Regions from separate parts of the Gluconobacter sp. genome, predicted to be linked through region 1. Evidence: predicted binding sites of a transcription regulator. Region 1 holds the regulator's gene; the other holds the start of a gene.
The links. The regulator HrcA, encoded in region 1, represses chaperone genes, less so after heat shock. The targets are predictions, from matches to a motif close to GTTNGCACTCNCNNNNNGNGAGTGCNAAC.

Region 1 (4,210 bases):
CGAAGGCGATGATGCGCGCTGGACAGAGGGCCGTGCGCATCTGGAACTTGAAGATGCTCTCCGGAAGGGGACTGGTATGCTGTCCATAGAGGTCTGTTCAACAGGCCCCTATCATTTGGAACGCGAGAGTTCACAGCTCTCCCGGATGTCTGAAGCCGAGCTCAGCCTTCCACACATTCAGTAAGGAAAAGTGCGAGCGCGCGGCCGCGGTGACTGATCGCGTTCTTCTCGTGCTCGCTCATTTCTGCGAAGCTTCGGCTATGACCCTCTGGTGCAAACATTGGGTCATAGCCGTGACCATGCTCCCCACGCGGCGGCCAGACTATCTGTCCATGACATTCCCCAACTACGGAATGTGTTTCGCCGTCGGGCCATGCCAGGCAGAGAGCCGCCACAAATGATGCTGCGTGGTCTGGCGTTTCACCCATTTCGCGATGCACGCGCTCCATCGCAACGGTCATGTCTTTTGAAGGGCCGCCCCATCGCGCTGAATAAACGCCGGGCTGGCCGCCGAGTGCCGAGACGCAAAAGCCGGAATCATCCGCCAGTGCGGGTAAGCCCGATGCACGGGCCGCCGCCAGCGCCTTGATTTCAGCGTTGCCAATGAATGTGTCTGCCGTTTCGTCCGGTTCTGGCAGATTCAGCTCCCCTGCAGACACAACAGTGATGCCGCTTTCTGCAAGTAGGCTGGAGAATTCACGCAGTTTCCCGGCATTATGACTCGCCAGAACAATTTTTGACCCACGGGACAGGCGGCGCATTACAAAGTCTCCAGTGCGGAAGTCTGAGCTTTAAAGAGGGAGGCTGTGCCCAGCTTGGCCAGACGCAGCAGTTCAAAAAACTCGGTTTCCTGAAAGGGGGACGTTTCCGCCGTCCCCTGAATTTCGACGATCCCACCCTCTGCGGTAAGAACAAAGTTCGTGTCAGCCTGAGCGGCACTGTCCTCAACGTAATCCAGGTCCAGCACGGGGCCAGCAGAGGTCAGGCCGCAGGAGACCGCCGCAATTTGTGCCGTCATGACTGAGGACAGATTGGCTTTTTTCAGGGCCATTGAGAGGGCTACCCAAGCGCCGGTAATGGAGGCGCAGCGTGTCCCGCCATCAGCGTTCAGGACATCACAGTCCAGCGTGATGGTCCGTTCTCCCAGCTTCTTCAGATTGACGCAGGCTCGCAGGGATCTGGCAATCAGGCGTTGGATTTCCTGCGTCCGGCCAGACTGCTTGCCCTTGGACGCTTCACGGTTGCCACGCTGATGGGTGGCGCGCGGAAGCATGCCATACTCGGCTGTAATCCACCCCTGACCCTTGTTGCGCAGAAAAGGCGGGACACGATGTTCGAGGGACGCCGTGCACAGAACTTCCGTTCCACCCACCCGGATAAGTGCTGAACCTTCCGCATGTCGGGCAAAGCCTGTTTCAATGGAAATGGCGCGACCTTCGTCACAGGCGCGTCCGGATGGGCGCTTTGTCATGCGAAAAAATCCTCTCTCAGAACCAAGCCCTGCCTCTACCGCGTTTGACGAGAAGCCTTCCAGCCCCGACATACAGTTTTACCATGATGAGATCTGACCCTTCCTTCTTCCGTATGCCGAACTCCTTTGCTTCCGGGCTCGGAGAACGGGAAGCTGCGATCCTTCGGGAAATCGTTGAGGAATACGTCGAGACCGGGGAGCCGATCGGCAGTCGCACTCTGGCGCAGCGCTTGAAACTGTCTCTGTCTCCCGCGACGATCCGCAACGTCATGGCAGATCTTGGCCGGGCCGGGCTGTTGTTCAGCCCTCATGTGTCTGCCGGGCGTCTGCCGACCGAGAAGGGCGTTAAACTCTTCGTGGAAGGGCTGCTCCAGTTTGGTACCTTGAGCGACGAAGATCGTGCCAGTATCGACAGCCGGCTGGAAATTCATGGCCGGTCCTATCAGGAGACCCTGGCGGAAGCATCGTCCATGCTGTCGGGGCTGTCATCCGCCGCAGGTCTGGTGCTGGCCCCTAAATCCGACGCGACGCTCAAACATATTGAGTTTGTTGCCCTCGGTCCGGGGCGTGTCCTCGTTGTGCTCGTCAGTTCAGACGGGCAGGTAGAAAATCGCATCATCGAAACGCCGGCAGGACTGCCGCATTCTGCCCTTGTCGAGGCTGGCAACTATCTTAACGCCCATTTGGGGGATCTGACGCTTGGCACTCTGAAAGAGCGTGTCAGCAAGGAAATGGACGTCAACCGCCATGAACTTGATGCTCTGACGGCCAGCGTCATCGAAAGTGGTCTGGCCACATGGGACGCTGATGGCGGAACGCTATTCGTTCGGGGGCAGGGCAAGCTGTTGGCGGATATTACCGAGATCGAACGACTGACCACGATCCGTATGTTGTTCGATCACCTCGAAACGCAGGAGACCATGCTTCAGCTCCTGCAACTGGCAGACGCTTCGGAAGGCGTGCGAATCTATATTGGTAGTGAAAGCGGAATGTTTGGAATGTCGGGCGTGTCCATGATCGTCGCGCCAGCCCGCAATGAGGCCCAGAAAATCGTGGGCGCCATTGGCGTCATCGGGCCAACGCGCCTGAATTATGGGCGAATTGTACCCGTCGTGGATTACACGGCCCGGATGGTCGGACGCCTGCTGGGATAGTGACTGCAACCCTTCCGCCTTTGCGCTGTTGAATCTTGCGTCCATCGGAAAGGAAAGAGTCCATGGCTACGATTGACGCAAAGAAATCCGGTACGTTCCTCATTGGTGGGGATCTCAAGGTCCACCGCCTCGGGTTTGGAGCGATGCGCATTACCGGCAAGGGCATCTGGGATGAACCTCCAGACCACGAAGAAGTAGTTCAGACCCTTGAAAGCCTCCCGAAGTTCGGAGTGGATTTTATTGATACGGCGGATTCCTACGGTCCGTTCGTCTCGGAAAATCTGATCCGTGAAGTGCTTTATCCTTACAAAAAGATGGTCATTGCCACGAAGGGCGGCCTGACACGCCATGGTCCAGATATCTGGAAGCCAGTCGGAAACCCGGACTATCTGAGGCAGTGCGTGTTGATGTCCATGCGACGGTTGGGCGTGGAGCGCATAGATCTCTGGCAGCTGCATCGGATTGGACCAGATTGCCCGGCAGAGAAGCAGTTCGAGGCAATTGCCAAATTCCGCGAAGAAGGCCTGATCCGCCATGTGGGTCTGTCGGAAGTAAGCGTGGAAGACATCAAGCTCGCGCAGAAATACTTCCCGGTCTCGACGGTTCAGAACCGCTTCAATCTTGTGGACCGCAAGTCCGAAGACGTTCTGGATTTCTGTACAAAAGAAAACATTGGCTTCATTCCCTGGGCGCCTCTGGCTGCTGGAGAACTGGCCAAGCCCGGTACGGACATGGACAAAATCGCGCATCGGCATCATGCAGATGCAGGGCAGATTGCTCTGGCGTGGCTCCTGAAGAGATCACCGGTCATGTTGCCCATTCCGGGAACCGGAAGCAGAGCCCATCTGGCCTCTAATGTTCGGGCAGCATCTCTGAACCTCAACGATGAAGAGTTTGCTACGCTGAATCGGCAGGGTGAAGAGGCGTGGAAGAAATCCGCCGCCGGATCATAACGATCACGAGCCGCCGTAAACTGTCACAAAATGACCCTTTTCAGTGGGGGCGACGAACGGCTCGTTTCAGTGCTATGCAGTTTGTATGACGCGCCGTTCCATTCGCTCCCGTAATCCGCAGGACCCCAGGGCCAGTGTGCCCCGCGGGCCCCGTTTCCGCCGTTTCCGTCAGTCTCTTGCCATCGTCGCCGGTGTCGGGCTGGTCGGTGTTGCGGGTGCGGGTATCTTGGGTTGGACCACCTACGCCAAACTCGTGGCTGATCTGCCAAGTGTGGACAGCCTGAGGGCCTATCAGCCCCCGACCGTCAGTCGCATTTATGCGTCTGATGATCGCCTGATGGCTCAGCTTGCCAATGAGCGGCGTATTTTCGTTCCGCTGGAAGCGATTCCGGATCGGGTAAAGCGTGCCTTCCTCGCAACGGAAGATCACAATTTCTACACCCATGGTGGTGTGGATGTGATGGCCATTGCCCGTGCAGGCGTAACAGACGTTTTTGCCCGCCATGGGCGCCGTGCTGTCGGTGCGTCCACCATTACGCAGCAGGTTGCGCGTGGGATGCTGCTTAACAGCAATGCCCGCACACTTGATCGTAAAATCAAGGAAGCCCTGCTTGCCGTCAAAATGGAGCAGG
Region 2 (4,210 bases), on a different contig from region 1:
CCAAGGTTACGAATATCCGTGCAGCTGACACCACCACCACCGTTGGTGTCAGTGTTCTGCTGGCTGCTGGAGCCTACCGACGGCAGACGCTGAAAAAAATCGGAAAGTGTTGTCGCACCCGTCTGCTGGATTTGCTTAGAAGTAACGATCTGCACCGGGTTGGCGTTGGTGTTGTTTGAGGTTCCCAAAGCCGAACCGGTAACAACCACGCTCTCCTGCGTTCCAGAATCAATGGAACGAACAGCGTGAGATCGGTTGACCGCTACTGGCGCAGCAAACTGGGGAGTTGCGACTGGACCAGCCAGCGATGCCGAAGCGGTTGTTGCAGGCGTCGCAGCAGAACGCACCGGACTATGAGTCACAGTCTTGTGGCGCACATGTGAGGAGGTGTGAGTGCTTTCGGTTGCAGCATGAGCAACGCTTGAAAGCGCGCCCATACCCAGGACCGATGCGCAAAGTAACGTATTGCGACGCGATACGATCATAATGAAACGAAATCCTTCTAAAGGCAGTAACGCCGTTTAGACATTTCATTGCGAAAGTGTCACCCCAACTTCCACCGCATTAGATTGTTACGTGATGGTTTTGTAACAAGCGTTGCATAAGGGTCACATATGCGTCGGGCACATATCAAAGCAATCAAAAAAAGCCGCCCCACCCTGAGGTGAGACGGCTTTTTTCGTAATTATTCGACATATTCCCCAGCTTTTTAAAACCGGGGAATCTGAGGCGTTGGATCAGAAATCCATGTCGCCCATGCCGCCCATGCCACCTGGAGCAGCCGGAGCCTTCTTCTCAGGGCGCTCGGCAACCATGGCTTCCGTCGTGATCAGCAGACCACCAACCGAAGCGGCATCCTGCAGAGCCGTACGAACAACCTTCGTCGGATCGATGATGCCCGCGCCAACCAAGTCTTTGTACTCAGCGTTCTGAGCATCAAAGCCGAAGTTGTAGGTGTCGTTCTCGAGCACCTTGCCAGCGATCACGGCGCCGTCTTCACCAGCGTTCTCAGCGATCTGACGCAGCGGCGTCTGAAGCGCCTTGCGAACGATCTCGCCACCGATACGCTGATCGTCGTTATCGAAGGTCAGCCCCTTCAGAGCAACGGAAGCGCGGGCAAGAGCCGTACCACCACCCGGGACGATACCTTCTTCAACAGCGGCGCGGGTAGCGTGCAGGGCGTCGTCAACGCGATCCTTGCGCTCCTTTACCTCAACTTCACTGCTGCCACCGACGCGGATGACGGCAACGCCACCAGCCAGCTTTGCAAGACGCTCCTGGAGCTTCTCACGATCGTAGTCAGAGGTTGTTTCTTCAACCTGAGCGCGGATCTGGTTGCAACGACCCTTGATGTCGTCGCTGTTGCCAGCGCCTTCAACGATCGTGGTGTTTTCCTTCTCGATGTGGATCTTCTTGGCGCGACCCAGCATCTCGAGCGTGACGGATTCCAGCTTGATCCCGATGTCTTCGGAAATCACCTGCCCACCCGTCAGGATGGCGATGTCTTCCAGCATGGCCTTGCGACGGTCACCGAAGCCCGGAGCCTTGACGGCAGCGATCTTCAGGCCACCACGCAGCTTGTTCACGACCAGCGTGGCAAGTGCTTCGCCATCGACGTCTTCAGCGATGATCATCAGCGGACGGCCGGACTGCACAACGCTCTCAAGCAGCGGCAGCATCGGCTGAAGCGAAGACAGCTTCTTTTCATGGATCAGGATGTACGGCGCATCGAGATCAGCCGTCATCTTCTCCGGGTTTGTCACGAAGTACGGGGAGATGTAACCGCGATCGAACTGCATACCTTCGACAACGTCGAGTTCCGTATGCAGGCCCTTGGCTTCTTCGACCGTGATGACGCCCTCGGAGCCGACCTTCTGCATAGCAGAGGAGATCATCTCACCGATTTCACGCTCACCGTTGGAAGAGATCGTACCGACCTGAGCGATTTCCTCCGGGGAGGTCATCTTCTTGCTGTTCTTCTTCAGCTCTTCAACAACGACGAGGACAGCCTTGTCGATGCCGCGCTTCAGGTCCATCGGGTTCATGCCAGCTGCAACAGCCTTGGCACCTTCGCGGATGATTGCCTGAGCAAGAACCGTGGACGTCGTCGTGCCGTCACCAGCCAGATCGTTCGTACGGGACGCAACTTCGCGTACCATCTGAGCGCCCATGTTCTCGAACTTGTCAGCCAGTTCGATTTCCTTGGCGACAGACACACCGTCCTTGGTGATGCGCGGTGCGCCGAAGCTCTTGTCGAGAACAACGTTACGACCCTTCGGGCCTAGCGTTACCTTGACGGCATTTGCAAGAATATCAACGCCACGCAGCATACGGTCGCGGGCGTCGGCACCAAACTTAACTTCCTTGGCAGCCATGTTCTTAATCTCCTGTTGAGGTTTTTAACGAGAGGAAACGGGGATGGCTTTTCAGCCGATCACACCCATGATGTCGCTCTCTTTCATGATCAGCAGTTCTTCACCGTTGATCTTCACCTCGGTGCCGGACCACTTGCCGAACAGCACCTTGTCGCCTGCCTTGACGTCGAGAGCCACGATCTGGCCCTGCTCGTTCCGGGCGCCCGGGCCTACGGAAACGATCTCGCCTTCGGTCGGCTTGTCCTTGGCGGTGTCAGGGATGATGATGCCGCCAGCGGTCTTTTCTTCACCGGTCAGGCGACGGACTACAACGCGGTCATGCAGGGGACGAAATGTCGTCATGGATCGCTCCATTTTAGGCCGTGCCCTTCTATAAAGCGACGCGGCCGGGTTACGCGCTCAATTGCTGCAGCGCAGTTAGCACTCCCATATAGAGAGTGCCAAAAGACGTAGTGCCGTCACCCGTTTTCGTCAAGAACCATCACTCTCAACAGAAAAAATTTTCTTTCCGTCCAGCAGGGCTTCAGAGCGCCTTTTCTCCAGCATATCCGCCATTTTCCGACCTTTCGTCCTACCATAAAGACGGCGATTGGTCTCAGCCTCCTTCGCATCCTCTGCGGACTTGCGGCGTTTGCGTTCCCGACGGAGATTGATGACGTCGCTCATGGCATCTGCCTTTCCGGCGTTACAGAGACTGGACAGAAATCAATGGACCACAAGCATTCCCAAGAAAAGACCGAGGGCCGCATGATTCGCCTCAAGGCGGCAGACGGCCACGAATTCGAGGCATGGGAGACGGGCTCCCCCGAGTCCACACGCTCCATTGTCGTCGTGCAGGAAATTTTTGGCCTGACCGGACACATCAGGGACATCTGCTCTGATCTGGCTCAGCAGGGCTTCCATGTTCTGGCCCCTGCTCTCTTTGACCGCGTCAAACCCCATACGGTTCTGGCGTACAATGAAGCTGGCCTGAAGGAGGGATTGGAATTTCGAAGCGGTATCTCGCCAGATCTGATCCAGCAGGATCTGGAAGCCTGCGCTCGAAAACTGAGACAGGATGATGGTCACCGCCCAGTCGGCATTATCGGCTTCTGCTGGGGCGGCCTCATCGCCTGGCTTGCTGCGACACGGACGCACCACTTTAATGCCGCCGTGGGATGGTATGGTGGCGGTATTGCCAACCATTGTGACACAGCGCCGCACTGCCCAACGCAGCTCCATTTCGGCGGAGAAGATGCGTCTATTCCGCCAGGTGACGTTCAGAAAATTCGCGCAAGCCGGCCGGAAGTCGAGGTCTTCCTCTATGATCAGGCTGGACATGGCTTTGGATGCCCAGAACGTTCCAGCTTCAATCAGGACGCCCGTGATCTGGCCTGGAGCCGGAGCGTCGCGTTTCTGAAGCATCACATCAAGCGTGCGTGAGGCCTGACATGGAAGGCATTGCAGGAAAAATTGTCCTCATCACAGGCGGCAGCAGCGGCCTTGGTGAAGCAACCGCGCGTTATCTCGCGGCACGAGGGGCTTACGTTGCTATTGCCGCCCGGCGCCGGGATCGGCTGGACGAAATTGTCTCCGAACTCGAAGCACTTGGCCAGACTGCACGGGCCTACACACTGGACGTCACAAACCGCCAGAACGTTGCGGACGTTGTAAAAGCCGTTGAGCAGGACTTCGGACGTCTTGATGTCCTCGTGAACAATGCGGGCCTGATGGCGATCGCCCCCATGAAACGACTGATGGTCGACGAGTGGGACCGGATGATCGACATCAACATCAAAGGCGTTCTCTACGGCATTGCCGCAGCGCTACCGATCTTTGAACGTCAAAAATCGGGA

Region 2: ABF979_RS00680 (co-chaperone GroES) is a predicted target of HrcA. The motif match lies at 2,792-2,820, and genes of this name have one in related genera.

The regions. Positions count from the first base shown of each region.
Region 1 is NZ_JBDOBO010000007.1:68,369-72,578, forward strand. Features, by position in the region: gene ABF979_RS05420 (hypothetical protein) at 1-184, shown strand, start outside; gene rdgB (RdgB/HAM1 family non-canonical purine NTP pyrophosphatase) at 162-761, opposite strand; gene rph (ribonuclease PH) at 761-1,471, opposite strand; gene hrcA (heat-inducible transcriptional repressor HrcA) at 1,555-2,625, shown strand; gene ABF979_RS05440 (aldo/keto reductase) at 2,688-3,578, shown strand; gene ABF979_RS05445 (penicillin-binding protein 1A) at 3,664-4,210, shown strand, end outside.
Region 2 is NZ_JBDOBO010000001.1:149,116-153,325, forward strand. Features, by position in the region: gene ABF979_RS00670 (TonB-dependent receptor domain-containing protein) at 1-485, opposite strand, end outside; gene groL (chaperonin GroEL) at 738-2,375, opposite strand; gene ABF979_RS00680 (co-chaperone GroES) at 2,427-2,717, opposite strand; gene ABF979_RS00685 (DUF4169 family protein) at 2,847-3,041, opposite strand; gene ABF979_RS00690 (dienelactone hydrolase family protein) at 3,084-3,797, shown strand; gene ABF979_RS00695 (SDR family oxidoreductase) at 3,806-4,210, shown strand, end outside.